DNA from 2 places in the Gluconobacter sp. P5B12 genome. Region 2 is predicted to be linked to the other one. Evidence: riboswitches for the same ligand, from Rfam matches in the RefSeq annotation. Region 2 holds a riboswitch; the other holds the start of a gene.
The links. Region 2 has a riboswitch for thiamine pyrophosphate ahead of KP702_RS06205 (TonB-dependent receptor). Riboswitches for the same ligand answer to the same signal wherever they lie in the genome.

Region 1 (11,101 bases), on a different contig from region 2:
CCGCCAGCACGAAGATTATCCGTCCTGGATTGGTCACGTGACGTTCGGGGATATCAAGATCAAGCTCATGGCGTCCATCGTCGCCATGTCTGCCATCCATGTTCTGGCTGATTTCATTCGTGTGGATGACACCTCCACGCGCGCTCTGGAATGGAGCGTCGGGATTCATCTGGCCTTCGTTGTGTCCGGTGTTCTGATGGCCGTCATGGATCGCATCATGGAAGGTTCGCCGGATACGCATCACGCCGATCCGCAGCCTGACGCCGCCCAGCACAAAGAAAAGCACGACGCATGATTCGCCTGACAGAACTGCGCCTACCGCTGGAGCACTCGGAAGAGGCGCTCCGGGAGGCGGTGCTGACGCGCCTCAATATCCCGTCCGAGGCCCTGAAAAGTTTCAAGATCGCCCGACGCGGATACGATGCCCGCAAGCGCGGTCACATCGTTCTGGTATACAGCATCGACTGTGACGTGACGGACGAGGCGTCTGTGCTTGCGGCCCACGAAGCGGACCAGCATGTTCGCTCCACGCCTGACACAACCTATCATCTTCCCCAAGCCACGTTGCCCGAGGGGATGCCGCGCCCTGTGGTTATCGGGGCAGGTCCTTGCGGGATCATGGCGGCGCTGACGCTCGCGCAGACCGGTCTCAAGCCTATCATCATCGAACGTGGAAAAGAGGTTCGCGCCCGAACGGTTGATACGTTTGCCTTGTGGCGGAAATCCGTTCTGACGCCCGAGAGCAATGTGCAGTTTGGCGAAGGCGGAGCCGGGACGTTCTCTGACGGCAAGCTCTACTCTGGCGTGTCCGATCCCCGCAATCTGGGCCGACGTGTCATTGAAGAGTTTGTTCGGGCCGGTGCGCCGGAAGAGATCCTGTACGTCTCCAAGCCTCATATCGGGACGTTCCGACTGGTCTCGATGGTGATGTTCATCCGTGAGGAAATCGAACGTCTCGGCGGTGAATACCGGTTTGAGACGCGCGTCGATGGTTTTGACATGGAAGGTGAGGGAACAGAACGCCGTCTGCGAGGCCTACGCCTATCAACGGGAGAGACCCTGCCTGCCGAGCGCGTTATCCTGGCCGTTGGGCATTCCGCACGCGACACCTTCGAAATGCTCCGCGATGCGAACGTTGCCATGGATGCCAAGCCGTTCTCTATCGGTGTACGGATCGAACATCCCCAGTCTGTCATTGATACAGCCCGTTTCGGCTCATACGCCGGGAACGATCTGCTGGGTGCCGCTGATTACAAGCTGGTTCATCACGCGTCGAACGGCCGGGCTGTGTATTCGTTCTGCATGTGCCCGGGCGGACAGGTCGTGGCGGCCACGTCTGAAATCGGACAGGTCGTGACCAATGGCATGAGCCAGTATTCCCGTGCCGAACGGAATGCGAATAGTGGAATTGTCGTTGAAGTGACGCCGGAAAAGGACTTTCCGAACGATGTTCTGGCGGGTGTCGAACTTCAGCGGAAATGGGAAAAGGCAGCGTTTGTGGCCGGTGGCGGCGATTACCGTGCTCCTGCCCAGCGCGTCGGGGATTTTCTGGCCGGTCGCCCTTCCACAACGCTGGGTGACGTCGTGCCGTCCTACCAGCCGGGTGTGACACCGACTGATCTGACGCTCTGTCTGCCGGATTTTGTTTCGGACGCCATTCGTGAGGCCTTGCCGCGTTTTGAACGCAAGCTGAAGGGCTTCTCGATGGATGATGCTGTTATGACCGGAGTGGAAACGCGTACGTCTTCCCCGATCCGGCTTCAGCGAGACCGTGATGGCCAGAGCCCAACATTGCGTGGGCTTTTCCCTGCGGGAGAAGGGGCAGGATATGCCGGCGGTATTCTGTCCGCCGGCATAGATGGAATCCGTACCGCCGAGTGGCTGGCAGCCTCTCTTTAAGAGGCTGCTTCTTCGTCGCCTTCCATGGTTTCACCCGGAAGGTGCTTCGGCTGAAGCAGGGCGATACCGGCCGTGACGGCACTGGACCCGACTACGAAGGCTTCCGCAGTGAGCGGGAGTGTGATCGGGGTCCGGCCAATTCCCGGGATCAGCCATCCGGCAATACCCTGCCCGATAGACCCTAGAGCATAACCCAGCCCCATTCCGAAGCTACGTGTCTCGGAAGGGAAGCATTTCGCCAGATAATGCGGCACAAGGGCAAAGATACCGGATGCAGCAGCGCCCATGACGAAGGCTGCCGTCAGCAGCATGCTCCAGGACGGAGCGCTCAGGAACGGCCAGATTGTCAGAACGACAATCGCAATCGCCCCAAGCATGACCTTCAGGTCACCCCATCGTTCTGCCAGCCAGCCACACAGGATTTTTCCAGCGAACGATCCGATGCAGTAGAGGGTAATGGGAATGAAGATGTCCTGTGGTGTCAGGTGATGGCTCCCACGCAGGATCGTCGGGTAAAATGTGTAAATGGCCGCTTTTTGAAATTCCAGAAACGCCATGAAGGCAATTGCCTGTAGGGCCGCTCCGTTCAGGCGGAATTTTACCTTGGGAAGAGGCTGTGTCGGCGTTTTGGCCTGACCGGCCGCCCGGTCTGCCCGGTTCCGCAGCCAGACCGGGCTTTCCTTGACCCCGAGGCGAATGAAAATCGCAAGAAGAGCAGGCGCCAGTCCGATGAAGAACAGCATGCGCCAGCCATAATGCGGCAGGATCAGAGCCTGCGCTCCGGCTGCTGCAAAATATCCGACTTCATAACCTGACATCATGAGCGCAGACGCCATCGGACGTGTCCAGGCGGGAACACTTTCCATCAGGAGGGCTGCAGAGGCGGTCCATTCACCACCAAAACCGATGCCGAACAGGAACTGGACAATACCCAGCATCAGAAGACTGTGGGACAGGCCCGTCATGGCAGAAAAAACACCGAACCAGACAACGCCGAGCATAAAGGCCAAACGACGGCCATAACGGTCAGCGAGCCAGCCCCAGCTTGTATTACCTATGGCTCGTCCAAGGGATTGGGCTGTCAGAACCATCCCCAGTGTGCCGATGGTGCAGCTGAAATCATGAGCGATGTCCGGCAGTGTGAACATCAGGGATGTCTGGTCAAAAGCGTCCAGAAACCATCCCAGGAAAGACGCAAACGTCACCTGCCAGAAAGGTAGCAAAGCCTTGAGAGAGTTGCGGGAAGACGTGTTCGGGGCGGAGCGAGAGAGAGCATCCGTCATCAACAATGTCCTGACAGGCAGATTGAACCTGCGCGCTTGAAGGAAGTGGCACGGAAAATCCGCTGGAGCAAAATCGGTAGCAGAATTGTCCTGATTGAGCGAACGAAGAATTTGACTCTTGGTTCCTCGGCGATTTTGTCGAAACCCCACGGGAAAGTGAGCGAAAAACGGCTGTTGTTAAGGGAAAATTAGCCTTCTCCCGTCATTCTGTCGCGCAGATGGAACAGGAGATGTTCGAAATTGGATGATGCAGGACAGGATGTCAGTTTTGCGGATGCAGCCTCTTTTGGCCCCGAAGTGACTGGCGCTGTGACCAGAGACCGAAGAGATGATCCTGTGAGGTCCGACACGAACATTTCTCCGACAAACGCCACGATGTTTGCCACGACCCTGCGCAGCCGTCGAGCGCGCCAGAAAAGTGCTCTGCCGCCTTTGCGATGGCTGCCTCGCATGGCGGCTGGCCGGGGGGGAATGGAAAAGCTGATTGGCGCGCAGGTGGACATGAGCCAGCTCTGGCTGGCTATCCCACGCCGCACCGTCCGGCGAAGTCGCCGCAAGCCGCTTGAGCAGCAGCAGAGAGAATTTGATCTGGAGCTTCTGCAGGTTGCCTGTACGCAGGCGGCAGGCTGGCCGGATGGTATGCGTCTGATGGTCTCGCTCGAAGACGATCAGGCACCGGATGCAGCGTTCAACAGTCGTTTAAACGGTGTTCTGGATCAGAGCGGGTTTCCCATTTCGCGTCTGGATCTGGTTTTTCAGGAAAGCGGGATCGCTCAAGAGGAGCGCGAAGTCTGTTACACGCTGGCGTCTCTTCGTGATCGGGGTGTTCAGATCTTCACGAACGGCTTTGGGTCTTCGGTCTCCAGCCTGACTTTACTGAGAGAACGCGCCATTAGCGGTCTATTGGACGGTGTTCAGTTTGATCTGGCAGTTCTGTCAGCGTCCAGCTTAACCTGGAATCCGCAGGGCGACGTTCCAGAGCTCGACGAAGGTGCAGTTGTATTCTACCGGGCCGCTCTTGAGGCTGTCAAAGCGCTTGGTTTGTGCATTCGTGCTACAGGAGTAGATACGACCAAGCAGCTGGAATTTGTGCAGAAAACCGGTTGCTCCGAGGCGTCCGGGCTCATTTTGGCTGGAGCTGAAACGACCGCTCAGATCAATGAGCGCTTTGCAAGTGTGGAGGGTCGCTCAAAGAGGCGGCGCATGACCCGTACGGCTGAAGGCCTCTAATGAGAAAACGGCAGCTACCTTCGATAGGTGATAATAGCTGCCGTTCAGGTTCTCATATCTTACACTGGTACTGGAACAGGCGTTCTGGATCTACGCGAAGCAAGTTGGCAAGCATGGGCAGAACGCCTGTCAGAGCATCCTCGATAGCCTCAAGGGACTGCCCCGTTTGATCCGCAATATATTTGAGGTGTTTCTCACCCATGAGGGTTTCGACTTCCCTGGGTGTGAGAGGATTGCTTTCCGTATTGTGAATTTCGCTCACACGGGTCGCAAGATGACAGTCGTCACGCATCAGTCGGATGGTCACTTCTGTCAGCCCTGATCTGTCCATGCTGGCATTGCTAAGCCAGTCACCAAAACGGACGAATAGGGAGGTAGATTTTTGGCCTTTGGTCTCGGTCGTGGTTGTCATGACCCGTACTCCTCATCAAGAGAGAGACTGGCCGCATCCGGGGGGACTTGGCCCTACAGTAACAACGTTTGAAGCGAGCGTGTGTAGCATGAGGTGGAAACACCTTTGCGTGATGTTCCCGCCTTGGCCTGTCAGTCGAGGGGGCCGCTTTCTACCAGAACGATTTCTGCATCTTCCAGCGCAGTCATGACGATACTGTCCACATCGGTCAGAGCTGCACCGTCCCGCGTTGCAACGGTTCGCCCATCGATTTCCAGGCTTCCTGTCGCCGGCACGAGATAGGAGAAGTTTTCCCGGCTGGTTTCGAAGGTCAGGGTTTCGCCAGCTTTCAGGGTTGCTCCCAGAACGCGGCCCTTGGCCCGGATCGGCAGGGCATCATCTTCCGGAAAGCCGGAGGCAAGGGTTACGAACCGTCCATTGCGGGCATCTTTTGGGAATGGACGTGTGCCCCAGCTGGGCGTGCCGCCTGGTTCATTGGGGATGATCCAGATCTGGAACAGGGTTGTGTCTTCCGTCTCCTTGTTGAACTCGGCATGGACAATGCCGCTGCCCGCAGACATGACCTGAACGTCGCCAGCTTCGGTGCGTCCTTTGTTGCCAAGGCTGTCCTCGTGAGAGATGGCTCCTGTGCGAACATAGGTGATGATTTCCATGTCCTTGTGCGGATGAGCGCCAAAGCCTGTTCCGCCTTCGATTTTATCATCGTTCCAGACACGCAGACGGCCCCAGTGCATGCGGTGCCGGTCCATGTAGCCAGCGAAAGAAAAGTGATGCCGGGCGTCCAGCCATCCGTGGTTGGCGTGGCCAAGCGAGGAGAAGGGTCTGATATCGAGCATTGGTCGCTCCTCAGTAAAGGTTATGGCCTTCAAGATGGGCGCAATGTGGCGTAAAGAAAATGGAATTGATGGAAATATAAAGTTTCCATAAAGCGCATCTTAGAGAGGCTGTATGCTCCCGGATCTTGAAGGGTGGGCTGTTTTTGCCCGTGTCGCTGAAAGCGGCTCGTTCGCCTCTGCAGCGCGCACTCTAGGGCTGTCTCCGCCTACAGTGTCCAAGGTGATTGCGCGTCTGGAGCATCGCCTAAAGACGACCCTTTTCCAGCGAAGTGCCCGTCACCTCTCCCTGACATCCGCCGGAGTGGCGTGCCTGGAACGTGCCCGGCGGATGTTGGCTGATGGTGAAGGATTGGAAGCAGAACTGCGGGAAGGCTCGGTCAGCCCAAGAGGAACGCTCCGTCTGGCGGCTCCGATGGGGTTCGGACTGGATATTCTTGGGCCCGTTCTTCCAGAATTTATGGACCGGTATCCGGAGATTTCCATGGAAATTGATCTGGATGACCGGACCGTCGATCTGCTGAGTGGCCGGTTTGAAGCTGCCGTACGCATTACACCGGGAGACCTCGCTCCCGTAACCAACGGAGGGGCTCATCTTCTTTGCCGTTCCGTAATGCGGCTGGTCTGTTCGCCACAGATGAAGGAGAGACTCGGGACGATCGAAAAACCGGAAGATCTTTCAGGCAATGCAGGGTTGCTCTACGCGAATTCCGATCTGCCAGACCTTCTTCGCCTTACACATGAGAACGGCCAGCAGGCATCTGTACGACTTCGCAACCGGATGATGGTCAATAGTGGAGACATGCTTCTGCCGGCGCTCAGAAATGGCTCAGGCCTAGCGCTTCTGCCAGATTTCATGCTGCGGAGGGATCTGGATGCAGGGCGAGTGGTCGAGGTTCTGCCGAAGTGGCGGGGGAGTGTTTTGTCGGTCTGGTTCATGGTGGTGGGGTGTGGTGCCACCCGGATGCAGATGCCTGCGCGGCTGCGTGTTCTGCTGGCCTATCTGGAGCAGGCACTTGGCGGAAAGATTTCACAGGATTACAGTGCCGCGCAGGAGAAAACGCGATGAATTATGATGCGATGTTCCAGTCCGCCCTGGACGGTCTGCGCGCCGATGGCAGCTACCGTTACTTTGCGGAACTCGAGCGCCGGTCCGGCAATTTCCCGAAAGCCTATCATCATGGGCTCGGTCGTGACGTCACAGTGTGGTGTTCCAACGATTATCTCGGCATGGGGCAGCACCCGGAAGTTCTCAAGGCGATGCACGACGCCCTTGATGAGACGGGTGCTGGTGCAGGCGGAACACGCAACATTTCCGGCACAAACCACTATCATGTGGAACTGGAAAAAGAGCTGGCGTCCCTGCACGGCAAAGAAAGTGCACTGCTCTTCAACTCAGGTTACCTGTCTAACTGGGTGACGCTGGGAACGATTGCAGGCCGTCTGCGCAACTGCGTGGTTCTGTCTGATGAACTCAATCATGCGTCCATGATTGAAGGTATCCGTCATTCCCGCGCTGAGAAGCAGATTTTCCGTCACAATGATGTGGAAGATCTGGAGCGTCGCCTGAAAGAACTTCCAGTAGACGTTCCCAAGATCATTGCGTTTGAGTCCGTCTATTCCATGGATGGTGACATCGCACCGATCGAAGCCTTCTGTGATCTGGCCGACAAATACGGTGCGATGACTTACCTTGATGAAGTTCATGCTGTTGGCATGTACGGCGATCACGGTGCGGGCGTGGCTGAAAAGCTGGGCCTGTCCCATCGTCTGACGGTGATTGAAGGGACGTTGGGCAAAGGCTACGGCGTTGTGGGTGGCTACATTGCTGCCTCCGCGCCGCTTTGTGACTTCGTGCGCTCCTTTGGTTCTGGCTTTATTTTCTCCACGGCTCTGCCGCCGATGATTGCTGCGGGTGCTCTGGCCAGCGTCCGTTATCTCAAGCGCAGCAGCGTCGAGCGTGAAGGTCAGCAGCGTGCGGTTGCCTATCTGCGTGCCGCTCTGGACAAGGCAGGCATTCCGCATGTCGGCAATCCGAGCCACATCGTCCCCGTCATGGTGGGTGAGGCAGAACTTTGCCGGGATCTCTCCGATGAGTTGCTGAACCGCTTCGGGCATTATATCCAGCCGATTAACTTCCCGACCGTCCCGCGCGGAACGGAGCGTCTGCGTCTGACGCCGACGCCGCTTCATACAAACGAAGCAATTGATGAACTGGTTGAAGCACTCTCCACGCTTTGGCGTGAACGTCAGCTCAAGCGCTCTGAGGCTGCCTGAAGTCAGGTAGGACAGCGTTCTGAATTCTGGAAAAGGCAGCCGGGTCACTGGCTGCCTTTTTTGATTCCGAGCTGGTTAGGCGAGCACGTAGACCCATGCGTTCTTGCCTGAGCGCAGTGTAACTTGCACCCTCTTGTAGCTGGACACTTCATAAGCATCCGCAGCAAGAAGCTCAGCTTCAGTGATGCAGAAGACTTGCCCTGTGATTTCGTCCTGTGGGTTGTTACTCGGGTGAACAACAGGATGAAAGCGTTTGCCGCTGGCCTTGATAACAGCAGCGTCCGTGATTTCCATCATCGACGCCCGATAGCCCGTCATTGCATCCTCTTCGCCATGCAGCAGGCGACCGAATGAGGAAAGCTGAACCTCGGGTTGCTGGAGCGTTCCGTAAGAAAACAGGTAAACCGACATTGGGTGTGGCATGAGTGGCTCCCTTGCCGTGAGATAAAGCGCAGGGACGTCAGATCTTTCGGTAGCCCTGCCATAGCGCTGTCACAGGTTGCCCGTCTTTCTGTGGGGTCAGATGGATGTAAAGCCCATCAATCTGTTCCAGAGGCAGGCAGTCATCTACTTCCATGAAGTTATCGCGGTGGCGGTGGTCATAGCCCGGTAATAAGGTCTTTTTGGCTGTTGCCTTGGCCTCTTCTGGCGATGCAGCAACAAGAAACGTGAAGGCGTGCTCTTCCTTGAGTTCGCCAGGCGCATACCCACCCATATTGATGAAATAGAGCGTTTTGCCGCCTACAGGCTTTTCAGGACTGAGTGTGACAGCATGTCCGTCAGCCCATGCAATGACACCATAGGCATCAACGTGCAGGGAGTTTCGTACTCCAAACCAGCGCTCCGCAAGAGAGGGATAGGCATCTTCCGGCTTGTTCGCGATCGCAAACTGAACATCATGAACTTCGATATTGGCGCCGGGTGCTGCCCCGCCGAGATAGAAAACATAGAGGTTCAAGGGCGTGCCCTCCTGAGTAAAATAAAGCGGGTCATAGCTGTTTATCGGCCTCACTTCACGGTGAAACGCATTGACAGGACGAAGCGGATGCGATGAGTGTGGCCCCTACCAGGGGGAGCTTCGCCCGAAGAAGCTGAGAGGTCACTGAAAGACTGCAAGGTCTGCGGTGTGACGACCCTGCCGGGTGCATTCTGCATCCGGGAAACCTGATCCGGTTAGAACCGGCGGAGGGAATGGTGTTGAGACACAACGAAACTGGCATAGCCGGTGTTCCGTGTTGTTACTCCCTCTGCCTCAGAGGGGGCGAACATGGGTGATATTCCACAAAACCTGAACCAGAAACCAGCGGTAGATCATGTGACGACAGGCCCGATCCAAGGGTCCTGCAAGAAATGGTCCGAAGCACCGGGGCGTCCGGATATCCTGGTTCCCTATCGCGAAATCGCGCTGCATCCGTCAGCCAATGAGGCGCCTGTCAGAGTTTATGACACGTCTGGTCCGTACACAGACACGTCTGTCACGATTGACGTGAAGAAGGGTCTGTCTGCTCCGCGGGCGGAATGGCTTGCAAAGCGGGGCTTCCAGCAGGTTCCAGCTCGTGCGGTCAAACCGGAAGACAATGGATTTGCCAGCGAAGCTCAGGCTGTTCCGGCCTGTCCTGCGGCACATGAGGTCTATTCCGGCGAGGGCGCGAAATTCGTCACCCAGTATGAATTTGCGCGGGCAGGGATCATCACGGAAGAGATGATCTATATTGCTCATCGCGAAAATGTCTGCCGTGCTGAAATGGCTGAAGGGGCAGAAGAACGCCTTGCCGATGGCGAGGATTTTGGTGCCTCTATTCCAGCTTTCATTACGCCTGAATTCGTGCGGGAAGAAGTTGCGCGGGGCCGGGCTGTTATCCCCGCCAATATCAACCATCCGGAACTTGAGCCGGTTATTATTGGCCGAAACTTCCTTGTGAAGGTGAACGCCAATATCGGCAATTCGGCGGTGACGTCATCTGCCGCAGAAGAAGTCGAGAAGCTGGTCTGGTCCATCCGCTGGGGCGCGGACACGGTGATGGATCTTTCCACCGGTCGGAATATCCACAACATCCGTGACTGGATTATGCGGAACTCTCCAGTGCCGATCGGCACGGTGCCGCTGTATCAGGCGCTGGAAAAAGTGAATGGTGTTCCTGAGAAGCTGACGTGGGAAATTTTCCGCGACACGCTGATCGAGCAGGCCGAGCAGGGTGTGGATTATTTCACGATTCATGCTGGTGTCCGCCTTCAGCATATTCCGCTGACTGCAAAGCGCACGACGGGCATTGTCTCCCGTGGTGGCTCCATCATGGCGTCCTGGTGTCTGGCGCATCACCGCGAGAGTTTCCTCTACGAGCACTTCGAAGAGATCTGCGACATCATGCGCCGGTATGACATCACCTTCTCCTTGGGGGATGGCCTGCGTCCGGGGTCGATTGCCGATGCGAATGACGCGGCACAGTTTGCTGAACTGACGACGTTGGGTGAACTGACGAAGGTGGCCTGGGCAAAGGGCTGTCAGGTCATGATTGAAGGGCCGGGTCATGTGCCGATGCACAAGATCAAGGTCAACATGACCAAGCAGCTCAAGGAATGTGGGGAAGCGCCGTTCTACACGCTTGGTCCGCTAACGACCGACATTGCACCGGGTTATGACCACATCACGTCCGGTATCGGGGCGGCCATGATTGGCTGGTTCGGGACGGCGATGCTCTGCTACGTGACGCCGAAGGAACATCTGGGTCTGCCGGACCGCTCAGACGTGAAAACGGGTGTCATAACCTACCGGATTGCTGCCCATGCGGCAGATCTGGCGAAGGGACATCCGGCGGCTCAGCTACGAGACGATGCGCTGTCCCGTGCACGGTTCGAGTTCCGGTGGGAAGATCAGTTCAATCTGGCGCTGGATCCGGATACGGCACGCAGCTTCCACGATGAAACGCTTCCGAAAGAGGCGCACAAGACAGCTCATTTCTGCTCAATGTGTGGTCCGAAGTTCTGCTCCATGAAAATCAGCCATGACATTCGCCGGGAGGCAGAACGTCAGGATGGTATGGCGCAGATGAGTGAGGTCTTTCAGGAACATGGGGCAAAACTCTACGTTCCAGAAAACGAAGTAGAAACGATCGCGGAATAACGCCCTTCGCGGAATGATTGAGGGTGATGGCCTTGCGTCCATAGGT
Region 2 (11,101 bases):
CAATTGACTGGGATCACAAACCCCATGTGCCTTCCCGCGTCCACTGGGCTCATGCAGAAGCGCTGACGGCGGCAATCAACCTGTATAAGCGCACAGGAAATCCACATTACGAGCACTGGTATCGCACGATCTGGGATTATATCGACACAACCCTGATTGATCGGGATTTTGGAAGCTGGTTCAACGAAGTGAGCCCGGAAGGCGAGCCAACAGAGCATATCTACAAAGGTAAAGGCGACCTTTACCACGCCTACCAATCCACTCTGGCACCGATGATGCCACTGGCTCCGTCACTCGCAACAGCGATCGAACAGATTGGTGTGCCCTACTGAGCAGGCGACGGTTTCGTCACCCAGTACACCGGGAGCGCCACGGCCTCCCGGAACAGATAATAGAGTTCAGGCAGCCGAAAGACTTTTGGATACGCGCCTGACACGTCTTTCACGCCAGCATGCCGCAATGCCCATTCTGCCCGCATGATATGAAACCACTGCGAAACGACGACTGCCCCTTCCGGCGCTTCCTGCGCAACGTGCACAGCCGTCAGCCAGGTATTGTTTCCCTGTGAATCAACAATGATCGCTTCGGCCGGAACACCGTGATTTTCCAGCCAGTGCGCCATGATTTCAGCTTCATCCTGATGATTGGAAGTTTCCACAGCTCCACTCACCATCAGTTCCCGAACGCGTTTTTCTTTCCAGAGTAACAATCCGGTTTCCAGACGGTCCTGCAACGCTGGCTTCGGCACGCCCGCATCCGTGACGGCTGTGCCGAAAATGACGCCCATTTCTGCGGGGCTGGCAGACGCACGCATACCCGTCACGGCAACGCATGCACACCAAATCGTACATACAATACCGCCAGCCAACGCCGCTGCCGCAATCCGCTTTCCCCAGCGAAGAGTCACGAGTGCTTCTCACCCTGCTGCTCCCGCATACGCAGGATGTATAACAACGCCACCACTGCCGCCAAAAACCCTGACAGTGCTCCGACACCCAAGGACCACCGCGGCCCAAAATAATTGGCAACCCACCCCACAACAGGGGCACCAAATGGGGATGATCCTGCAAAAACAGCAAACCGGATGGCCAGCACGCGCCCTCGCATGGATGGGTCGCTCGAGAGCTGCATGAAGCTGTTACTGGTGGCTGTAAATGTCAGAGACGATACGCCGGTAATGAGCAACGTGCAGGCAAAAAGCCAGTATGTCGGAGCCAATGCTCCCAACAGGCAACCCACACCAAAAATCAATGAACCATTCAGCAGAACGTCAAAATCTGCCTTTTTACGGCCTGCTGCCAGAAAGCCACCCAGAATGGTGCCCACGGCCATGGCGGAATTCAGAATTCCATAGCCATGCGCGCCGACGTGAAACACACCAACGGCCATGGTCGCAATAAAGATGGGAAAGTTGAGACCAAACGCTCCGATAATAAACAGCATAATCAGAATGGTCCGAAGATCCTCGCGCGCCCAGACATAGCGCAGACCACTGGTCAGGGCATTACGCTCGCTTTCTCTGGCTCTGGCATGCCGAAACAGGTCCTCACGCCGAATAAACAGCAACGAACCCATGACACCGAAAAACGAAACCCCATTCAGGACAAACGACCAGCCTGAACCAATTTCTGCAATACAGAACCCTGCAACCGCAGGCCCAATCATCCGCCCAGCGTTATAGGACATGGAATTGATGGCCACTGCATTTGGAAGATCGGTCTCTCCCACCAGTTCACCGACAAACGTCTGACGGACAGGGCTGTCAAACGCAGCAACACAGCCACTCAGAAAAGCAAACAGATCCACCTGCCAGAGACGAATCGAACCCGTAACAACAAGCAGGCCGAGTGCAACGGCCAGAACACCCAGAGCACCTTGGGTAAAGAGCAGGAATCGATGCTTCTCAACCCGATCTGCAATCAGTCCGGTCCAGAGCATTAGCAAGAGGGGTGGGGCAAGCTGGAGGGCCATCACGATGCCAATGGCCATGGCATCGTGATGAGTCAGTTCAGTAAGAACAAGCCAGTCCTGCGTGGTAAACTGCATCCATGTTCCGATGTTGGAGAACAGTGCTCCCCAAACCCAGACACGATAATTGCGCCGCCCCAGAGAGCGGAAAGTGTCACCCAGCATTAGGGGACACTCCAGGCTGAAAACAACAGGAAGACGGACAGACTGGCATCTACCCACTGTCAGGAATCTTACATTAGATGTCGAGGGTTATTCCGCAGGAACGACCCTCACATCATGATTACAGGTGCCCCTGTTCCAGTTCCTGAGCAAGGGCATCGGCATGATAGACGGTCTTGAGTGCAGCCATGATGGCACTTGTATCCGTCGAAACCGCTCTGTTGCGCTCGCCATCGTAATAAAGATCGCCCGCCAGACTATCGAGATTGCCATCGAAAATCAGGCCCACCACATTGCCCTGCCGGTTAATGACCGGGGAGCCTGAATTTCCACCCACGATATCATTCGTCGAAACAAAATCGAGATTCGTGGAAAGTGTCAGATGAGGTTTTGCATCCAGCCAGACCTGCGGAAGGCGGAACGGATCGCTCCCGGTCGCATGTTTGTACATTCCGGCAAAGTTTGTGAAAGGCGCAATGGTCTTGGCACCATCCTGCCAACCTTTGACGGTGCCGTAAGACAGTCTTGGTGAGAATGTAGCATCCGGGTAAAGCGTATCTGCCTGTCCTTCTGCCTGAGCGCGCGCAAACTGGGCACGGGCAATCGCACCCTGAGCTTCATGCATTGGTGCTTCGATCTGATCACGGCTTCGATTGCGGATCACATCCAGAACCGGCTGCAACTGACGGGCTAGAACAATCATCGGGTCCGTAGAGGCCTGAATGGCCTTTGCACCACCCTTATACAACGCAAGGCGCTGCGCAGGATCAGCAAGCTTCGTTCCCTGCATCAGCTCCGTAGCGCGTTCATCCGGGCTTTTTGTGCCGAGAACCAGATGAACGGCAGCATCATCCTCACCCAGCATCTGACGCATCGTGGTCATGCCCAGAGCCAGCGTCATGGTTTCCAGATCGACATGCACCGGCACTTTGGCAGAAATTTCAGCTTCAAGTTCAGCCAGTTCGGCATCGTGGTAGCCCGCACGGCGCTCGGCATCCGGCTTCTGTCGCTCCTGCGCGGCTGATACCAGCATGACAGCATCACCGAGCAGGCCATGAACGGTACGGGCAATGGCAAAATCATGGCCATAAGACTGGCGCTGTATGGCCAGTGCAGCCTCCACTTTTTTGAACGGCTCGCCATAGGTCTTGCGGCGCTCGGCATCCGCATCAATCCAGGCCTGAAGAGCGCGATCTTCCGCTTCACGCTTTTCCATCACGCCGGGTTCCCGCAGAGCCTTCACGGTGCCCGACAGAGATTTTAGGCCGTTCTGAACGCCGAACAGCGTATTTTGCGCTTCAATCAGATGTTCCTTGCTTTCACGCGAATACTGCCAGAGCGCCCCTTCGCTGGTAGAATACACCCCAATGATGGTTGGCAGGATAACGTCCCGCTGAAACGTCAATGCACTGGCCGGAAGAGACCGCTGCGTTCGCCCGGGATTACCAGACGTGAACACCAGCTCTCCTGCTTTTGGCCCTTTCGGATCAAACTTGAAGAAAGGTGTGTGGACCGGCTTACCGTCCTCAAACACCCGCAACATCGACAGGTCGATATCATAACGTGGGAAGGTAAAATTGTCCGGATCGCCGCCAAAGAATGCGATATCCTGATCTGGCGCCATCACGAGGCGCACATCCTGATATCGACGATAGCGATACAGGGCGGTCTGACCACCATGGTAAAGCGTCACAACATCACACCGCCAGTGTGTTGCATCTCCGCCCGCACATTCCTTCGTCAGAACGCTACTGGCAGCCTGAAGCGCCTTTGCATACTCTGCACCGTGCTTGCCTGCGGTCATATCAGCGACACGGCCTGTCACGTCTTTCACCTGATCCAGACGATCCAGCTCCATGCCCGGGCACTGCGGCTCTTTGGAAACATCTGCTGCCGAAAAACCATCATGAAAATAGTCGTGTGTCTTGTCTGACAGATCCGTCAGGCAGGTATTGGCACAATGATGATTCGTCATCACCAACCCGTCACCAGAGACAAAGGACGCCGAGCATCCTTCTGCCAGACGTGCTGAAGATTGAATGACATGATTGATCCATTCAGCGGAAGGCTCAAACCCATATTGCTGCTTTAACTGACGGGCTGGCAGATGATCGAACGTCCACATTCCTTCCTCAGCCTGAGCTGAACCGAGGGCTGTGCCTGCAATGAGCAGAGCAGGTAACAAGCGCTTAACAACACGCATGACAGATCCTAGAAATGTTATCTTATAACAATACTCTATCCTGCTCTGCCTCGCCGCTCCATCCCTGCCGACGAAATTTTGATACCCCCACGCAATACGGAATTTATTGACATTCGCTCGCAGCCCATGAAGGAGTGCGTCTTCACCTTGGGGCGCCCTGACAAAGGGCTGAGAGACTGCTGATGGTATGTGCTTTCGAGCCATACCAGCGCAGTGACCCATCGAACCTGATCCAGTTCATGCTGGCGGAGGGATGGTGGCTACTGACAGATCCACAGACTGGATTTTCGGTATCTCTCGTCGTCCCCGCCTTGCAGGGGGATCGCAGCATTGCAGGCGGGACAGCACCATCATGACCACCAGATTTCCGCGCAAATCCCGTCAGGTTCCTGCCGTCCTGCTCGGCCTGACCGTCTGTGCTGGTACGGTGCGCGCGGCTGACACGACAGCCCTTACCCCGCATGCGCCCATCGCCCCGAAAGCCGAGCACATCACTGTTCACCGCGTCTCTGACAGCGCACTCGGGCACCAGCCCGGCGGCGGACTGATCCGACCGGAAAACAGCGTTCGCTCTATCAGCACAGTCAGCCGCGACTACATGGACAAGCAGCCCCCGATGGCGACGGCCTATCAGCTCGCCTCCATGCTGCCCGGTGCGAATGTCGCCACATCCGATCCGTTCGGCTTTTCGCCCAACACCAACCTGACCGTGCGCGGCCTGAACAATGATGCCATCGGCTATGTGCTGGAAGGCACGCCGCTGAACGATGTCGCCTATTATTCCGGCTATCCGAGTCAGTTCGCCGATAGCGAAAACTACAGCCAAGTCGCACTTGCCCAAGGTTCCGCAGATCTGGACAGCCCCGTTCTAAACGCCGCCGGTGGGCTGATGAGCCTGTCCTTTCTCGACCCGTCACAGAAGGCCGGGGGTTTCGCCAGCGTCTCCTATGGCTCCTTCGACACCAACCGCGAATTCATCCGCCTTGAAACGGGAAACATCGGCAATTCCGGCATTCGTGGCTTTGTATCCTACTCCCACAGCGCCAGCGACAACTGGCGTGGGCCGGGGCGGGACAAGCGCCAGCATGTCGATTTCAAGTTCCTGAAGGAATGGGGCCAAGGCAACCGCGCCAGCCTCATCGGCTCCTTCAACACCACCGTCACCAGCTATTATCCGCAGGTCACGATGGAAAGCTGGAAAGCCGATGGCATTCATGGCGCGAACAACCTTGCAGGCCATTATGACGCCTCCAACGCAGACAATGCCGTCAATTACTGGCGTCTGTGGCGCGCGCCGGAACGCACCTTCTATGCAGGCGCACCCGTCCATCTGCATCTGACGCATCAGCTTTCTCTGGACATCACACCCTACGCACAGTTCGCCTATGGCAACGTTCCGGGTGGCTCCACACTGACGGAAACAGGCCTCTATAACGGCACTCAGCCCCTGAGTGACACGCTTACGCTACCCAATGCGCAGGACGGGACCGCTGTCGTCCGTGCCAACTACACGCAACGCAGTTATCGCTCCGGATTCAATTCCACCCTGCATTACAAAACCGGCTGGAACGATTTCGTCCTCGGTTACTGGTATGATTACGGAGACGACAACGAGCAGCAGCCCTTCACAACCGTTTCTGCCACCGGCGCCTCAGGCGATATCTGGGCGGAAAACAACAGTAGCCTGATCCATCTTGCGAACGGACAGAAACTGCTGGGCGGCAGCTTCCACACCATTTCCCAGACCAACGCGCTGTATGTGGGCGATCACATCTCGCTCCTGCATGATCGCCTGACCATCGAGGCGGGTTTCAAGGCCGTCATGATGAGCCGCGCTGGCACGAACAATGTTCCCGGCCCTCAGTATCGTGTGGCGTCAAACAGCATGGAGCCTCTGCCGCGCCTTGGCGTCCGCTGGCGCATTGATGAGCAGAACCAGATTTTCTTCAACGCCACGACCAATTTCCGCGCGCCAGACCAGACGGCGCTTTACAACACCTACGACCCAACCTCCGGCGCACTCGCGACAACCGGCAGTGCGGATGTCCGCAACGAATATTCCATTTCCGAAGAACTGGGATATCGCCGTACGGGACAATGGATCATCGGCAGCCTGACGCTGTTCAACTACAATTTCACCAACCGCCAGATCTCAACGCTGGCCTCCCAGAACGGCTCCATCATTCAGACGACCATGAATGCCGGCGGCCAGACCTCGCGCGGTGTGGATGTGGAAATCGGCCTCCGCCCCTGGCACCACTTCAGCCCCTATGTTTCCGGCGAGTATCTGCACGCCACCATTGATAATAACATTGCCTCAGGTGGCGATCTTCTACCGACCAAAGGCAAACTCGCTGTTCGCAGCCCGACACTTCAGGCTGCGGCTGGCCTCAGCTACGATGACGGGCACATCTTCGGCGTCGCCACCCTGCATTACACGGGGCACCAATACGCAACGTTCATGAATGATGAGCGGATGTCAGACCGCACAACAGGCGATATTTCCGTCGGCTATCGCTTCGGTGATCTGTCCCGCCTGCACAAGCCAACCCTGCGCCTGAACTTCATCAACATCACCAATGAGCGCTCCCTGTCCGGCGTTGCCAGCCCGACCCTGAACGCAAAGGATACGACCGGCATTTACGGCAGCACGATCAGTGGGAGCGCCCCAAGTTATTACATCGGCGGCGGTTTCGCAGCCCTGTTCACAGCGTCCACAGGCTTCTGAACCCGTGGCCGCTCCCGGACAGTTCGGCGTCAATGGTGTGCAGGCTGAACGGCACTGGCCGCCGCTGACGCTCGCCGAGGCGAAACGTGTTCTGGCGTTTTTTCCCAACTCGGCCGCTCCAGAAACTGTTCTGTGGCATGGACAACGCCCGTTCTCCGCGACAGCCCTGACCCGCCTTACCGACGGCACGGTGCTTTTTCTAAAGCGTCATGATCCACGCTTGCGCGATCAGAACGCCCTGACGGAAGAACATGACTTCATGGCACACCTTGTGCGTCATCACCTACCCGTGACCTCACCGCTCAAAACGCAGAATGGACATTCGGCGCTGACGGATCATGGCTGGGTTTACGAGGTCTTTCCTCCCTTACCCGGTCTGGACCTTTATCGAGACGTTCAGTCCTGGGAGCCGTTTCTCTGTTCCAAACAAGCACACACGGCAGGAAGTGCACTCGCTCGTCTGCATCTTGCGGCAACAGATTATACAGCTCCCGCCCGGCCTGATCGGCTTTTGCTGTCCAGCTTCAATGCCATTACCTACCCGGATCTTGAGACTGGCCTTCGCGTCTGGAGCGCGTCTCAACCGGACCTCAATGCAACGTTAAATCCCCAATCCTGGCAGCAGATCCTGAGTGTTCTCGAACCTTTCCATGCAAAGCTTCGACCCCTCCTGATGGATATTGTCCCCTGCTGGGGACACGGCGATTGGCATCCATCCAACCAGTTCTGGACTTCGGATACTCCAGATGCCGAAATTTGCGGGATCTTTGATTTTGGTATGTCTGATCGCACCTGCGCCGCTTACGATCTTGCAGTTGCCATTGAACGCACTGCCATCTCATGGCTCTCAACCGATTATCGCGTCTCATCGGACCAGCTAACCGCACTTCTGAGGGGCTATCAGAATATCCGCCCTCTCACACCCCAGGAATGCAAACTGGTCGTTACGTTTCTACCGCTTGTTCATGTCGAATTCGCATTGTCTGAGGTCGCATATTACAGCGCGCTGCTTCGCGATGAGGCATCCGCACACGTTGCCTATGCGGACTATCTTCTGGGCCATGCACACTGGTTTGCAGGCCATGAAGGACAACACCTTCTGAACTGGCTCCGTAAAACTCTGAACGGCACTGCGGTATGTCCCTGACAGAACTCATCGCGGCCCTGCTCAGCGCCATGGGCGTGTGGTTGACAGCACGCCGCAACATGGCCTGTTGGCCATTCTCTCTTCTTGCCGCGCTCTTATATGGATGGGTATTTTTCAAAGCTCATCTTTACGCTGATGCCTGTCTTCAGGCTGTATTCTGTGGCTGTCTGATTTATGGCTGGTGGTGCTGGATAAGAGACGGCGCTCAGGGTGATGACACCCTGCATATTCGGCCGCTTTCAGGGCGCGGGCTTCTCTTCGGTCTACTGAGCGGCGCACTAGGCGGCGGATTGTGGGCTTTCTGTCTGGCGCGTTTTACAGATGACCCCACCCCTATGGCTGATGCTTTCCTGAGTAGTTACAGTCTGGTCGCGCAGATCTGGGCCGCGCGACGCCATACGATCAGTTGGGCCTGCTGGATCGTGATCGACACAGCTTATGTTGCCATGTTTATCAATCGCACCCTTTATCCAACGGCTGCACTTTACGCGATATTTGTGGGTCTGGCGGTGCATGGACTGTTCAAATGGCAAAGAGCGTCTCAAGAATAACGGGAAAGCAAAGTGTGCTTTCCCGCCACATAAAGAACAGTCTCTCAACCGAAACGCATTTTCCTCAATACGCTACGCTGACTTCTCCCAGGAACATGCGCCCTGCGGATGGCGTTGAACGGTTTGAGAAAAGACTCTGATAGTTCAATCTGTTGGCCAGATTGTAACCATTCATAGAGATTTTCCAATGCTGATTAAAGCGATGGGAAATCATGGCACTGAAGTCCAGGTTGGCGGGTGCACGCAGCGTATTGGCCGCATTCAACCAGACATGCTCACGCCAGGTCAGTCCACCACCCATCGTCAGGTTATAGGGTTTATCCGGGAAGGCACTATATGCGGACCAGAGTGTTGCCTGATTGTGTGGCACATACTGAACATTCTTGCCGCGGTTCGCCTTGGTCGCAGAAGACGTCGTGCTGCTATCATAAAGGGCATAGGTCGCTGACACGTTCCAGCCCGGCAGAATGACACCCCCGACAGACAGTTCCAGTCCCTGATTGCGCTGCCGATCAGAAGACCCCTGAATTTCACCGGTCACCGGATCAGCATTCAGTGCATTGCCCTTGTCCAGACGGAACAGTGAGGCGGTCAGCCCCAGGCGGTCATGGAGAATGCTGTACTTGGCCCCAAGCTCATAAAGCTGAGCCTTCTCCGGGCTGGCAAAAGAATTGGTTCCCGGACGAATGGGGACAGACCCATTGGTGACGTACATTCCCATCGGGGTCGTAGAATTGGCCCAGGTGAAATAATAAGTCTGATGTTCGTCCGGCGTTACGACAAGGCTGGCGTTCGGATTGAAGACGCCTGTAACATCATGAAAATGCTGATCGGGGTTCTTCGCAACATTGCCTCCCGTCAGATTATAGCTTGTCTGCCAGCGATCCCAGCGGAAACCACCTTTCACAGAGAGCCACTTGGTGAACCAGATCTGATCGAACAGGAACAGACCGGTGTCGAACCCGTAACCATTGCTGTGAGACTTCGCGCCCAGGGAACCCAGAGACACCAGACCACCCGGATTCATGTCCCCTGGTACGAGATCCAGATTTCCCACGTGCGGGTTTGGATTAACAAGGTTCGCATAAGGTTTTGGCTTCAGATACGTCGACTGGGAGCGAACATCATTAACGCGCTCCACATCAAACCCGGCAACCAGTTGATGCTTGAGAAAGCTCGTATGGAAATCAGCCACCATTGAGCCGACATTCTGCACAGACCAGCTTGTTTGCTCATAAGGTAACGGTGCCATGTACGTTCCGGCGCCCGTGCCCGCGCCTGCACCAACAGGCCCGGAACGCGCAACAAGTGCTTTTGAGGCATCGCCGTTGAAGTAATTATTCACACAGGTGGTATCGCAGGTCGCTTTTGAGGCTGCAAAAGACCGGTAATATTCACCACCACGCAAATCGTCATAGAACGTGACATGCTTGTTCAGCTTGAAGCTGAAACGTGCTGTTTCCATGTTGGAGTTGGTGGCATTCTGGTCGTTATCCGTTCCGTACCAGTTCGTCCGACGGATACCGTATTCCGTAATAGGCTGCCCGTACTTTGCGCCCGGCTTGGTAACGACCGGGACACCGAAATCAGGAACGGAGTTCTCCTGCTGGTGCATGTACTGCAGAATAAGTGTTGTTCTCTTTCCGATCCCAAATGCAAGCGATGGAGCAACACCCCAGCGATGGGAGAAGATATAATCTCGTCCTACAACATTATGCTCATCGCCCATGCCCGTAATCCGGAAGGCTGTAGAGTCATTGATTTTCTGGTTCACATCCAGCGTGCCGCGATAATAACTGCCTGATCCGCCCGAAAAATCAGCCGCATAATGGTTCTTCAAACCCGGGGTTTTAGTCACCATGTTGATGGCGCCCCCCGTCGTACCATTCCCGAAAACTTCGGAAGACGGCCCTTTGATGACAGACACATTTTCGAAATTGAATGAATCGCGGGAATACACACCGAAGTCCCGCAGGCCATCTTCATAAATATCATTCTGGGCCTGAAATCCGCGGATCAGGAACTGATCCCCGTTCATACCACCAGCGCCCTCACCGATGGACGTTGTCACCCCCGGCACATTCCTCAGAGCTTCATCGAGAGATTTGACATTCTGCTGCTGCATCAGGGCCTGCGGCACAACATTGATGTTCTGCGGTGTATGCATGACATCCTGCGGCATCCGGGAGAGCCCGAGGGACTGATGCATGGTGTTAAACCCATGCCCCTGAACCGTCAGATGTTCGACATCAGATCCTTCGATATCAGTTGGATCTTCAAAATGCCGCGTTGGTGACTCGGGTTTACGCTCTGGCTTTTTTTCATGCTTCACAGGGTCGGCA

Region 1: another riboswitch for thiamine pyrophosphate. It lies ahead of thiC (phosphomethylpyrimidine synthase ThiC); the one in region 2 lies ahead of KP702_RS06205 (TonB-dependent receptor).

What each region holds. Positions count from the first base shown of each region.
Region 1 is NZ_JACRVV010000001.1:332,312-343,412, forward strand. It holds gene KP702_RS01470 (TIGR00645 family protein) at 1-295, shown strand, start outside; gene KP702_RS01475 (NAD(P)/FAD-dependent oxidoreductase) at 292-1,899, shown strand; gene KP702_RS01480 (MFS transporter) at 1,896-3,182, opposite strand; gene KP702_RS01485 (EAL domain-containing protein) at 3,423-4,412, shown strand; gene KP702_RS01490 (YidB family protein) at 4,465-4,824, opposite strand; gene KP702_RS01495 (pirin family protein) at 4,956-5,660, opposite strand; gene KP702_RS01500 (LysR family transcriptional regulator) at 5,773-6,726, shown strand; gene hemA (5-aminolevulinate synthase) at 6,723-7,934, shown strand; gene KP702_RS01510 (gamma-glutamylcyclotransferase family protein) at 8,010-8,357, opposite strand; gene KP702_RS01515 (DUF1543 domain-containing protein) at 8,395-8,892, opposite strand; TPP riboswitch at 8,994-9,143, shown strand; gene thiC (phosphomethylpyrimidine synthase ThiC) at 9,202-11,055, shown strand; gene KP702_RS01525 (hypothetical protein) at 11,069-11,101, shown strand, end outside.
Region 2 is NZ_JACRVV010000002.1:478,622-489,722, reverse strand. It holds gene KP702_RS06225 (AGE family epimerase/isomerase) at 1-332, shown strand, start outside; gene KP702_RS06220 (YdcF family protein) at 326-907, opposite strand; gene KP702_RS06215 (MFS transporter) at 904-2,133, opposite strand; gene KP702_RS06210 (S46 family peptidase) at 2,252-4,333, opposite strand; TPP riboswitch at 4,472-4,604, shown strand; gene KP702_RS06205 (TonB-dependent receptor) at 4,686-7,061, shown strand; gene KP702_RS06200 (phosphotransferase) at 7,066-8,208, shown strand; gene pnuC (nicotinamide riboside transporter PnuC) at 8,199-8,759, shown strand; gene KP702_RS06190 (TonB-dependent siderophore receptor) at 8,824-11,101, opposite strand, start outside.